DNA from 4 places in the Pseudoalteromonas fenneropenaei genome. Region 3 is predicted to be linked to each of the others. Evidence: predicted binding sites of a transcription regulator. Region 3 holds the regulator's gene; each other region holds the start of a gene.
What was found. The regulator ArgR, encoded in region 3, controls arginine synthesis, uptake and breakdown. The targets are predictions, from matches to a motif close to ANTGAATANNTATTCANT.
Positions count from the first base shown of each region.

Region 1: ACFOEE_RS16540 (aspartate aminotransferase family protein) is a predicted target of ArgR. The motif match lies at 1,760-1,777, and genes of this name have one in related genera.
Region 2: gltB (glutamate synthase large subunit) is a predicted target of ArgR. The motif match lies at 1,013-1,030, and genes of this name have one in related genera.
Region 4: ACFOEE_RS00915 (OadG family protein) is a predicted target of ArgR. The motif match lies at 1,813-1,830, and genes of this name have one in related genera.

Region 1 is NZ_JBHRSD010000031.1:22,428-25,631, reverse strand. Features, by position in the region: gene ACFOEE_RS16550 (anthranilate synthase component II) at 1-312, shown strand, start outside; gene ACFOEE_RS16545 (HDOD domain-containing protein) at 507-1,679, shown strand; gene ACFOEE_RS16540 (aspartate aminotransferase family protein) at 2,009-3,204, shown strand, end outside.
Region 2 is NZ_JBHRSD010000011.1:338,245-341,448, reverse strand. Features, by position in the region: gene ACFOEE_RS07290 (Grx4 family monothiol glutaredoxin) at 99-440, shown strand; gene gltB (glutamate synthase large subunit) at 1,165-3,204, shown strand, end outside.
Region 3 is NZ_JBHRSD010000010.1:360,673-363,876, forward strand. Features, by position in the region: gene mdh (malate dehydrogenase) at 1-816, opposite strand, end outside; gene argR (transcriptional regulator ArgR) at 1,188-1,655, shown strand; gene ACFOEE_RS05750 (Dyp-type peroxidase) at 1,652-2,563, opposite strand; gene ACFOEE_RS05755 (ABC transporter ATP-binding protein) at 2,660-3,204, opposite strand, start outside.
Region 4 is NZ_JBHRSD010000001.1:206,196-209,399, forward strand. Features, by position in the region: gene oadA (sodium-extruding oxaloacetate decarboxylase subunit alpha) at 1-1,528, opposite strand, end outside; gene ACFOEE_RS00915 (OadG family protein) at 1,532-1,780, opposite strand; gene ACFOEE_RS00920 (YcxB family protein) at 2,281-2,748, shown strand; gene csrA (carbon storage regulator CsrA) at 2,925-3,116, opposite strand.

The sequences.
Region 1 (3,204 bases), on a different contig from region 3:
GCGCAAGTGGTGCGAGCCAAGCAAGTGATGCATGGTAAAACCTCACGCTTACATCACAACAATCAAGGCATGTTTCAAGGTTTACCCAGGGATTTTGCGGTGTGTCGCTATCACTCTTTAGTTGTTGCTCCAGAAAGTGTACCTGACTGTTTGCAAGTCACCGCATGGACACAAACCGCAGAGGGCCAACAAGACGAAATTATGGGCTTGTTACACAAAGACTTAGCTTTAGAGGGGGTACAATTTCATCCCGAGGCTATCTTAACGGAACAAGGTATTGAACTACTTGCTAACTTTCTACGCCGCTTCTAACCTATAAGTTAATTAGTTCGATTTATTGCATAGTGTCCGCGTAAATTAATGGTTTTGGATGATATCTGCTATGATGCAGTCCAAGCCCCAGCGATTTATAATTTTGGCTGGCATGACCGCAACCATCTAGGTTTGAGAGCACACAAGCGTACGGATATTACCAGCGCAGCAAGAATAAGAGAGACACGGGTCACATGACAGATGACATCCGCCAAGCAAGAATGGCGCAAGCTCTGGCGCAGCGCGCCCATGATTTACTGATAAGTCACAGTTTTGCGCAACAGCAGATAGGTTATATTCATACCTTTGATTTGAACTTTGGTGAGGATGTGCCACAACGTACTTTGCTTGAGGTAGAAATTGCCGCGTCGGCGAAACGTCAGCAACAAAACACCAGCCATCTTAAGTACATTGCTAAAGCCAGTAGTCATTTGCATCAAGTGATAGAAAACGTCATCAACAAAAAACGTGAAGACTTAGACAATCTTTACCAAGAAGTGGTCGGCATTCAGGATACCGTACCAACTATTTTAGATATTTTGGCGGTTAAATCCGCGTCCGTCAGTCGCTTGGAACCTTTGGTGAATGACCTACCTTGGCTTGGTCGTGATTTAGTGTCTTTGGTTAATTTACCCCAATATCGCAAGCAACGCGGTACCAGCACTGCGGTGAAAGTCGATACTCCAGCGCTGGCGCTACGTTATCTTGGCTTAGAAAACCTACAATTGGTGATCCCAACCTTTGCGATGCGACACTGGATGCCCCATGCAACTGAGCCTTTTCCATTGTTAAAGCGCAAGTTGCGGGATTTATCTATGTCGACGGCCATCGCTGCTCGTGAACTGGCAGAGCTGCAAGGTGTGCACCCACAGCAAGCTTTTACACTCGGAATGTTGCTTGATTTAGGCAAAATCGCGGCGACGCGGTTGTATTTACGTACTTTTGAAGCGGTGTGGCAAAATAAGGTACAAATAGCTCGCGACAACAATAAAAAGGATCTGCATACTGCACTGTTGGGCTTGCAGCCTGACGCTTTATATTTACGTAACTTATTAATGTACGACAGTATGCAGTTGTCAAAGCAGCTAATAGAAAAAATGGGCTTTCGCTATTTGCCGTTTTCTGCGGTGATGGAACAGTTTGCCCTACATTACTTGCCTAATAGTGAGCCATTGGCAGATCCATTACCGCTCACCCAAGTGCTTAAACAAGCACAAGGCTATGCGCAATATTTGGTACTAAAAGAGAATAACCTAATTGAGCCAGACGAAGTGAAGATTTGGTTTGATTACCTTGATATCGGTCCAGATGCGTTAGATAAGTTGGCAAAATGTAGCTATCAGACCTTACAACTGACGATTAATTAAAAAATTTTTTACGACTATTCATTCATCATTGCGAGTGCTGCATAAAATTAGGGATATCAGCTAAGCACTCGTAAGCCCTCAGTAAATTTTTATTCATCACCTTTCATAGTTATTCACTGTTGTTGAAAATCTATCTCAACCCCTTGAAAATCAAAGGCTCCATGAAAGTTTTCTATGAGACAAAGGGATTTTTTTCTGAAATAATGGCAGAACAAAAAGTGCGCCGTGGGTGCGAGTGAGCTGAAAAATATTCACCGCATCACGCTATCAGTGCTTTACTGATAAGCATGAGGACACGGTAATAGCCAGCCAAGAGGAGTGAACATAAGATGTCAGTCAGTCGCGAATTATTTGATCAAGTAATGGTACCTAACTATGCCCCTTCGGCAGTGATCCCAGTACGCGGCCAAGGGTCACGCGTGTGGGACCAGCAAGGCCGTGAGTATGTTGATTTTGCAGGCGGCATTGCGGTGAACTGTCTTGGTCATTGTCATCCGGCCTTGGTTGCGGCTTTAAAAGAGCAAGGTGAAAAGCTTTGGCACTTATCTAACGTTATGACCAATGAGCCTGCCTTACGTTTAGCGAAGAAATTGGTCGATGCGACATTTGCGGAAAAAGTGTATTTTGCTAACTCAGGCGCAGAAGCAAACGAGGCGGCACTTAAATTAGCCCGTCGTGTTGCACAAGACCGTTTTGGCGCACAAAAATCGCAAATCATTGCTTTCTACAAGGGCTTCCATGGCCGTACTTTCTTTACTGTGAGTGTCGGTGGTCAAGCTGCTTACTCAGACGGTTTTGGACCAAAACCAGCCGATATCGTGCATGTTGATTACAACGACTTAAGCGCTCTTGAAGCCATTATTTCTGACAATACCTGTGCAGTAATGATGGAGCCGTTACAAGGCGAAGGGGGTATCGTGTCACCTGAAGCTGAATTTGTGAAAGGTGTACGTGCGCTGTGCGATAAGCACAATGCGCTATTAATTTTTGATGAAGTGCAAACGGGTGTGGGCCGTACGGGTGAGCTTTATGCTTATCAAGGGCTAGGTGTGACACCGGACATTCTGACTTCGGCCAAAGCGCTGGGAGGCGGTTTCCCAATTGGTGCGATGTTAACCACTACCGCGCTGGCAGAACACTTAAAAGTGGGTACGCACGGTTCAACCTACGGTGGTAACCCATTGGCGTGTGCGGTTGCAGAAGCGGCATTTGATACTGTGAACACCAAAGAAGTGCTGGATGGCGTAAAGCAAAAAGCAGTACTGTTCCGTGAGTTACTTTCGGCAATTAATGACAAATATGCGGTATTTAGCGAGATCCGCGGCAAAGGGTTATTGATTGGTGCTGTGGTTACTGATGCCTACAAAGGCAAAGCAAAAGATTTCTTAACTGCTGCTATCAATGAAAACTTGATGGTATTGGTGGCTGGGGCAGATGTGATCCGCTTCGCACCGTCTCTGGTTATTCCAGAAGCAGATATTCGTGACGGCATGGCACGCTTCGAAAAAGCCGTTGCTGCTGTTGT
Region 2 (3,204 bases), on a different contig from region 3:
AAAGCCTATGACAATTTTTTGAACACGGCTGGTCAGAGCCTCATTTAGCTTAAGTGCTGCCAATTGGCCGTAGATTATCGTCACATTCGAGGTTAATAATGGAAACCATTGAAAAGATTAAACAGCAAATCGCCGAAAACCCAATTATCCTATATATGAAAGGCTCTCCTAAGCTGCCTAACTGTGGTTTTTCAGCACAAGCTTCCCAAGCGTTGATGGCGTGTGGCGAGCAATTTGCTTACGTTGACATTCTGCTTAACCCGGATATCCGCGCTGAACTACCGCACTACGCAAATTGGCCAACTTTCCCACAATTATGGGTTGAAGGTGAGCTTATCGGTGGTTGTGATATCATAGTTGAAATGTTCCAACGTGGTGAGCTACAACCGCTTATCACTGAAACGGCAGCTAAATATAAAAAAGCTGACGAGCAAGCCTAAGCGCTTTGCTGTAAGGGTGGGCAAAGCTCACCCTAACGCCTTTTACTTCGCCTAATGTGTTCCTTCGCCTAAGTAGCCCTTCGTTTAATTTCTCCTCGCAGTAGAGTCATCAGGTTTATCAACACTGATTGTCTTTGTTCATTTTTGTTTCCTAATTAGCGCTGCCGTTCATCATTATTTTGAAATAATGTGCGGATCACTTTGCTCAATTAGGCCCTAACCTTAGTGCACTTAGATGCCTTGGTTTACGCATACGTAAAGTAAACTATGCAATTATGCACACTGTGTTTACGTTCTGCTAAATCGGTTGTATCTCGCTAAGCGCCCAGTCGGCGGGTGTTTGAGCGTTATTAAGCCTTTTATATAATTCTGTCCAGTCACTTTTTGTGAATATAAATTCACTGTTGCAGTGGTTTACGTTTACGTCAACTGCCATCATTTGGTGAGTTTGGTTTACATAAAGTTAAAAATGACACCAGTGTCATATGCCAAATTGGTGTCATTTCCCCGCTGCTGTTAGCAATCTGCAAAAAGTTGGTAAGTTATCTATATTATTGAAAAATATTCATCATAATGAATATGTATTCATTTTGTTGTTGACGTGTTGCAATGAAATCGCTAGCTTTGAAGTTCTGCCAGTTCCGTCGCAATACTTTCGCAAGACAGTGCCAAGACGCCAAGTCCGTGTGTAACAAGCTGGCAGTTGTAGCAAGGGGAGGAGTCTATGTTATACGACTCAGCACTAGAAAAAGATAATTGTGGATTTGGGCTTATTGCTCAGATCAATGGGCAGGCCAGCCATAAGCTGATCCGTACCGCCATTCAGGGCTTAGACCGCATGCAACATCGCGGTGGTATTGCAGCAGACGGGAAAACCGGCGATGGTTGTGGTTTGCTTTTGCAAAAACCGGATAGTTTCTTCCGCGCTATTGCGCAGGAGAATGACTGGCGTTTAGGTAAAAACTACGCGGTGGGGATGTTGTTTTTAAACGCAGACCCAATATTGGCGAATGCCTCTCGCGAAGTGATCAACGAAGAATTAGAAAAAGAAACCCTGACTTTGGTTGGTTGGCGCGATGTGCCTACCGATCCGAGTATGCTTGGTCCTATCGCCATGAAACAGTTGCCAAAATTTGAGCAAGTGTTTGTTAGCGCGCCAGAAGGGTGGCGACCAAAAGATTTAGAACGTCGTTTATACGTGGCACGACGCCGAATAGAAAAACGCCTTGAGCAGGATAAACAGTTTTACGTCAGCAGTTTGTCAGGGCTTGTCACAGTTTACAAAGGTTTGATGATGCCAGCCGACTTGCCGCGTTTCTATCGCGACTTGGCGGATATGCGCATGACCTCGGCGATTTGCGTGTTCCATCAACGCTTCTCGACCAATACCCAACCGCGTTGGCCGCTTGCGCAGCCGTTTCGCTTTCTAGCTCATAATGGTGAAATCAACACCATTACTGGCAACCGTCAGTGGGCGCGTGCGCGTGCTTATAAATTCGCTTCACCGCTTATTCCTGATTTACAAACAGCAGCGCCATTTGTTAACGAAACAGGTTCTGACTCGTCAAGTTTAGATAACATGCTAGAGCTGTTTTTAGCGGGTGGTATGGACTTATTCCGTGCCATGCGCTTACTTGTGCCGCCAGCATGGCAGAAAAACCGTGCCATGGATGATGACCTAAGAGCGTTTTACGACTTTAACTCAATGCACATGGAACCATGGGATGGACCCGCTGGTATCGTCATGTCGGATGGTCGTTTTGCTGCCTGTAACCTTGACCGCAATGGCCTTCGTCCAGCTCGTTATGTGATAACCCAAGACGGCTTTATTACTTTGGCTTCTGAAGTCGGTATTTGGGATTATGCCCCTGACGAAGTGATTGAGAAAGGCCGCGTAGGTCCAGGCGAATTATTAGTCATAGATACTTTGCATGGCAAAATCTGGCAATCAGACGAAATCGACCAAGATTTAAAATCACGCCATCCTTACAAAGCGTGGCTGGAGCAAAACGTTAAGCGTTTGGTGCCATTTGAGCAGCTTGATGACTCTCAGGCTGGCAATCGCGATTTAGACGCTGCGACCTTATTGACCTATCAAAAACTCTTTGGTTTTAGCAATGAAGAACTAGACCAAGTGATCCGTGTGATGGGTGAAATTGGTCAAGAAGCCACCGGATCGATGGGCGACGATACCCCATTTGCGGTGTTGTCCGAAGGCACTCGCTCACTGTTCGATTATTTCCGTCAACAGTTTGCACAGGTCACTAATCCGCCAATTGATCCTCTGCGGGAAAACCACGTGATGTCGCTGGCGACTTGTATTGGTCGTGAACAGAATGTGTTTAATGAAACCACAGGCCATGCCAAGCGTTTGCAGTTTGAGTCTCCCATTCTAATGTACTCAGATATGCAGCAGTTGCTCAGTGCCAATGGCGCTTATTACGCACATTGCAAAATTGACCTGAACTACAGTGATGAAGAAGGTTTACATGCAGCACTGCTACGAGTCTGTGATGAAGCAGAAGAAAAAGCCCGCAGTGGCTGTGTACTGCTGGTATTGACGGACCGCCATATCAGTGCCGACACTTTACCTATTCCAGCTGCAATGGCTGTGGGGGCGGTGCAGCAACGCTTGGTGAACAAAAACTTGCGTTGTGACGCTAATATCATTATTGAAACAGGTGCAGCACGCGACCCGCACCAATTTGCGGTTTTGCTTGGGTTTGGCGCAACGGCCATTTACCCATACCTTGCCTATGAGACG
Region 3 (3,204 bases):
TTTACCTAGACGAACTGGGTGTGCAAAGTAAGGAGCATCACCATTCTCAACTGCAACGTAAGCGTAATCGATTACGTTTGCTTCGCCTTGTAGGCCTCTCACTAGCGAGAAGCAGAAACGTGCTGCTGCAGCGCCCATTGAAAGTGTTGCTGAACCGCCACCTGCTTTTGCGTTAACTACTTCAGTACCTGCGTTTTGGATACGTGGTGTTAATGCAGCAACTTCTTCAGCTGTAAACTCAACACCCTCAACTTGTGAGAGTAGAGGTAGAATCGTAGTGCCTGAGTGACCGCCGATCACAGGTACTTTCACCTTAGCAACGTCTAGACCTTTAAGCTCAGCAACAAACGCCTCTGAACGGATCACGTCAAGTGTCGTTACACCGAAGATACGGCCAGCGTCATACACACCTGCTTTTTTGAATACTTCAGCAACGATAGGTACTGTGCCGTTAACTGGGTTAGTGATGATACCAACAAGTGCTTTAGGACAGTTTTTCACCATACCTTCAGCAAGTGCTTTCACGATACCTGCGTTAACATTGAATAGATCAGCACGGTCCATACCTGGCTTACGTGGCATACCCGCTGGTACTAGAACGATGTCAGCATCAACTAGCGCTGCGTCTAAATCGTCTTTACCAAAACCTGCAACTTTAACTGCAGTTGGGATATGAGAAAGATCAACTGCAACACCTGGAACAACAGGCGCTACGTCGTAAAGCGCTAGCTCAGAACCAGCTGGTAAACCATTTTTAAGTAGTAGAGACAGCGCTTGGCCGATACCACCAGCGGCACCTAATACAGCAACTTTCATGGGAATTCTCCGTAATTTGGGGTAGGGATAAAAAGTGCCCTAAAGATAATGAAAAGCACCGATAAAAACAAATTAATCCTGCTTATATTCAAGATTTTTTCGACCATAGTTGTAAACATCTTGCCACTGTCTGGTGATATTACGCTACAAGTTAGCAGCTCAATGCGAATTTAGCCCTACAACAAAATATAAAACGGGTTAGGTTAGCGAACTGTAACCTTGCTATGCGCTCAAAAAACATCGCACCAATTTAAACCAACCCGACCCCGCTGCTTTAACACAGCAGACCACAACTTTGCCTGACAATACTTGGGCAATTGCATGGATTTGTGTAGAATCGTATTGATACCGTGAGAGAAAAGAGAACAGTAATGCAACCCCAAGAAAAGCAAGAAGCACTTGTCCGCGCGTTTAAAGCCCTTCTAAAAGAAGAAAACTTTGGTTCACAAGGCGAAATTGTCGATGCCTTAAAAGATCAAGGCTTTGACAATATCAGCCAAAGCAAAGTGTCACGTATGCTGAGTAAGTTTGGTGCAGTGCGAACGCGCAATGCCAAACAGGAAATGGTGTACTGTTTACCGGTCGAAATGGGTGTACCAACCGCAAAGAGCCCACTGCGTCAGTTGGTGATAGACATAGTCCACAACGAAATGATGATCATCATTCGCACCAGCCCGGGCGCAGCGCAATTAATCGCTCGTTTACTGGATTCGTTGAGTAAAGCAGATGGCGTACTTGGCACTATCGCAGGCGACGATACCATTTTTATTGCGCCTGCCAAAGTCACTGAAATCGACGCCACCATGGAGCGCGTGCGCACTTTGTTTGATAACGTCTAATTAGGCTTGGCCATATACCGAATAAAATGCTGTGAGGGCGCGAAAAATGCAGCGCCCATATCACTCACGCAATAATCCAACCAACGGTCATAACATAGCTCATTGCCTAAACGTTTAGCTAACACCAGCTCAAGCCCATCACCGTGCGCAGAACAGCTCAGCCACAGACTACCCTGAGTATAAACATCGCCAAACGGCATACTTTGGTTTAATACCAATGCCCGACCATGTTCATCTTTAAGCTCGCTTAAACAGGCATGACTATCTGGGCGCGGTGGCATCAATAAGCTGTTATCAAGCCGAGTACGCCCCATAATTTGTTCTTGTTCTTCCAGCGTTAAACGTTGCCAGTTGTGCATATCAAACTTGTTACGCAGCACATGCACATAACTGCCTTGGTCGTCCCATTGTCCGGGATTATGAACCAACGCGACTAAACGCTTATCACGCCCATGCGGGGTATCCGCACCATAAATAAAACCATTAAAGTCGCGACCGTCCAAAAACCGAAAGCAGCGTACCTGTGATACCAGCTCCACACCGCTTGCCAACAGCTGCAGTACCCGCTGGGCAAATAAATGATTGACGTCTTCACGGTCTGAACGCACCACGAGCATCAGGTCAACCGGTTGGCTATGAACGCTATGCTCACTGTGCGGAAAATGCGGAAAACTACGCAAACTACTAGGAATATACTCGGGATAAAGATGCGGCCAGTACTGCGCGCCAATGGCAATAAAGCTTGAGATCATAGATTCCGAAAAGCGGTCACTGAACTCATCAAGCAACAGTAAATAGTCCGCCAGCGCTTCGCGCACAGCTTCGTCATGCCCTTCTAAGACATTAAAAAATAAATGTAAGCCATGCAGATTTGCCTCTGCACAGACTCCAGATTGTGCTTGCGCCATAAGACGACACACCCCAGCTTATTGTTATTCGGCAACTGTGCTTGAAGATGGTTGCAACATTGCTTAGCGGATCGCGCTACCTCTAGCCATCACAAGCTAAGCTTCGTGCGCAAAATAGGTAACAGCGTGCGGTTCAACTTCAACCGCCAAAGCCGCATTCACGTCAATGGCATGCCGAGCTGATTGTTGTAATTCTAAAGCCTGATCTTCGATTACAATTGTATAGCTATAGTCTAGCCCTAAATAGCGCTGTTGTAATAGCTCGATTTGATGGTTTTCGCCATTTATCAAGCGCATATGTTGCGGCCGCAAGTAAACTTGACCTGTGCTATGGGCAGCTAAAGGCTGGCTTGAATGTATCACACCAAAATTCGTACTAACTTGATAATCTGAGATTTTTTTGGCATCAAGATAAACCCCTTGCCCCATAAATTCCGCTACGTAGCGATTTGCGGGGGCGCGATACAGCGCTTCGGCGCTATCTAACTGAGCAATTTTACCTTGCTCCATAATTGCCAGTTTATCGGCAAAAGCAAACGCCTCTTCGCGCGAATGCGTTACAAATATCGCCGCTACGCCCTGTTGTTTAATGATTTGCCGAATGTCATTGATGAGCGAAAAGCGCACTTGGCTGTCGATAT
Region 4 (3,204 bases), on a different contig from region 3:
TGTCACTTACTTTTACGCTTTGCAACGCGCCACCTGGTGCTACCACCACATCGTAAACTTTACCATCAACTTGCACACTATAGCGCTCGCTACTACCTTGGCGGGCTGCGGGCGCCGCGGTTGGTGTAGCAGCTGTAGTCACTAAACCCGGTTTGGGCTCGAAAGCCTCTGGATTGTGGCGGTTTTTCAGGAATTTCAAACCTACTTGCGGGAATAAGGCATAGGTCAATACATCGTCAATAACTTCATCAGCAAGAGCTATTTGCTCAGTTTTGGCTTTGGCTAACAGCTCACTTTCAAGCACAGCCAGTTCTGGCTGTAATAAATCTGCAGGGCGGCATGTGATGGCTTGCGCGCCCTCCAATACGCGTTGCTGTAGTGCCGTATCAACTGGCGCAGGCGTCAAACCATATTCGCCTTTTAACACCCCAGCGGTTTCTTTAGTGATAGATTTGTAGCGCTCACCACTTAACACATTTAACACCGCCTGAGTGCCAACAATTTGGGAGGTAGGCGTCACTAATGGGATGTAGCCAAGATCTTGACGTACCTTAGGAATTTCCAATAACACTTCATCAAGACGCTGCTCAGCCCCCTGTTCACGCAGCTGACTTTCCATATTAGTTAGCATCCCGCCTGGCACTTGCGCCAGCAGAATACGACCATCCACGCCTTTTAAACTACCTTCAAACGCGGCATATTTTTTCCGCACGTCGCGGAAATAGCTGGCTATTTCCTCCAGCAAGGCAAGATCTAATCCGGTATCACGCGCCATACCTTCTGTGATAGCAACTATGGTTTCTGTGGCACTGTGACCGTAAGTCATACTCATTGACGAAATCGCGGTATCAAGCATATCAATCCCAGCGTCAATGGCTTTTTGGTAAGTTGCAGTACTTAAGCCAGTCGTAGCATGACATTGCATTGCAATTGGCAGAGAAACTGTACTTTTCAAGCCTAAGATCAGCTGCTCAGCATCGTAGGGTTTCAACAGCCCCGCCATATCTTTAATACAAATCGATTGGCAACCCATCTCTTCCAGCTGTTTTGCTTGTTTTAGCCACATATCTAGCGTATGTACTGGGCTGACCGTATACGAGATGGTACCTTGCGCATGGGCGCCAACTTTGACCGCCGCACGTATTGCCGTTTGCAAATTACGCATGTCGTTCATTGCGTCGAAGATGCGAAACACATCTACACCACTTTGATGCGCACGTTCAACAAACTTTTCAACCACGTCATCGGCATAATGGCGATACCCAAGTAAATTTTGACCACGCAGCAACATTTGTTGCGGCGTGTTAGGCATAGCTTCTTTCAATGCGCGAATGCGATACCAAGGATCTTCACCAAGATAGCGAATACAGGCATCAAATGTTGCCCCTCCCCAAGATTCCATCGACCAATAACCAACCTTATCCAACTTTTCTGCGATAGGTAGCATGTCTTCAAGTCGCATTCTGGTCGCAAGTAACGACTGGTGTGCATCGCGAAGCACCAGTTCAGTAAGTTTAAGCTGCGTCATAAGTTACTCCTGTTGATGTTGTTTTTTGTATTGCGCAATAGCAGCGCTGATAACCGCCACATGCGTTGCAGGAACTTGTCCAGGTAAAGTTTGCTTTGTTGCAGGTTTTTTCGTAATCACTGGCGCTTCTTCAACACACCAACGTGCTACTAGTTTGACAATGAAAATCAGCAAGGAGAGGAACAAAAATACCCCTACCATGCCTGTTACCATGATATTTGCTGCTGTCAGTAACGTTGCTGAAACATCCATGCGGCCCCCAGATAGAATAGTTAATCTTTTTTTATGAATATTTATTCCATGATAATATCAAACACACCCACACTGTCCAGCTAAATGTCAATTGGTATTACCAATGATGTTTTTCTTTTTTTTCATTGAGTTAGCTTAAAAAGGCGACAAAAGTGGTATCAACATGAAAAATACTCAAAATATTCACAATCAATACTTGGCACTAACACCCGCTTATCAATATAGAAGAGTGTTATTATTTAGCCAGAAAATGGTAATACCAATTAATGACTAATTTACCCACAGGAACATGGCTGTTCAAAGCGAAGTGGCTCAAGCTTAGGAACCAAATTTGGAGTGTGCGATCCCCTAATAACTTGAAGTTACAGATAGACGGCTAGTAAGCGAGTCGCAATGAGCATAGACACCCTATGTGAATGGCGCGAGGAACGCCACCAACGCCGCTGCAACTTCAAGTAGGAAAGGTATATAATAGCGAAAACTGTAGCTGTGGTGACAACATGCGTTATTCCTTTAGTTATACCTTAGACAAACCTTTTTACCGTGAGTGCTTTCAAAGTTGTGCACCGTTAACACCGAAAAAAATGCCACGATATGCATTACTGCTGTTATTGGTCGGGCTAGGTATGTTTTCTATTTATGGCCTTAAAGATCATTATCTCGGTACTTTTTTGATCATGCTGGCTATATTGGAATGTGTGGCTAATTACTTTCAGGAACCTTGGTGGGTTACGCGACAAATGTGGTCGCGAGCTGCTGGTACAGACGTACAAGTGATAATTGATGAGCAAGGGATCAAAACAGAGAATCGCGGCAATAAAATGCAGTGGCTATGGGCTGATATTACTGCTGTTGTGCGGACTAACAGTGGTGTGGTTTTTTCCTCCGCTAGAGGAAATCACTATTTAAGCGCTTCGCATATGGAAGAGCAGGTTATTGATTACATTATTAATAAAGCAAAAAAGTAGCCATTTGGCTACTTTTTCATATGCATCTAAACTTGCCTATGGCCGTCACATCAAAGGGTCGATTTTGCGAGTATCCATGCTCTTAAAACCTCAGCAAGCTGCCTTGTAATAATTTAACTCAATAACTCTGAGGTTATTAATACAGTGCACTGCAATGACCTATGATTTAAAGACAGTTACATATTGTCTGAAGAAGGGCCTGTTTTTTCAGCTTGAATTCGCATGTAGATTTCTTCACGGTGTACCGAAACATCTTTTGGCGCGTTAACACCGATACGGACTTGGTTTCCTTTAACACCTAAAACCGTTACTGTCACTTCATCACCAATCATAAGTGTTTCACCGACTCGACGAGTTAGTATTAGCATTCTCTTGCTCCTGTTATTCCAAAATTTAAAAAGATTCCGCTGCAGCTACATTTTAAAGAAAAGTTCTTGTAAAAGTAAGTAAAACTCA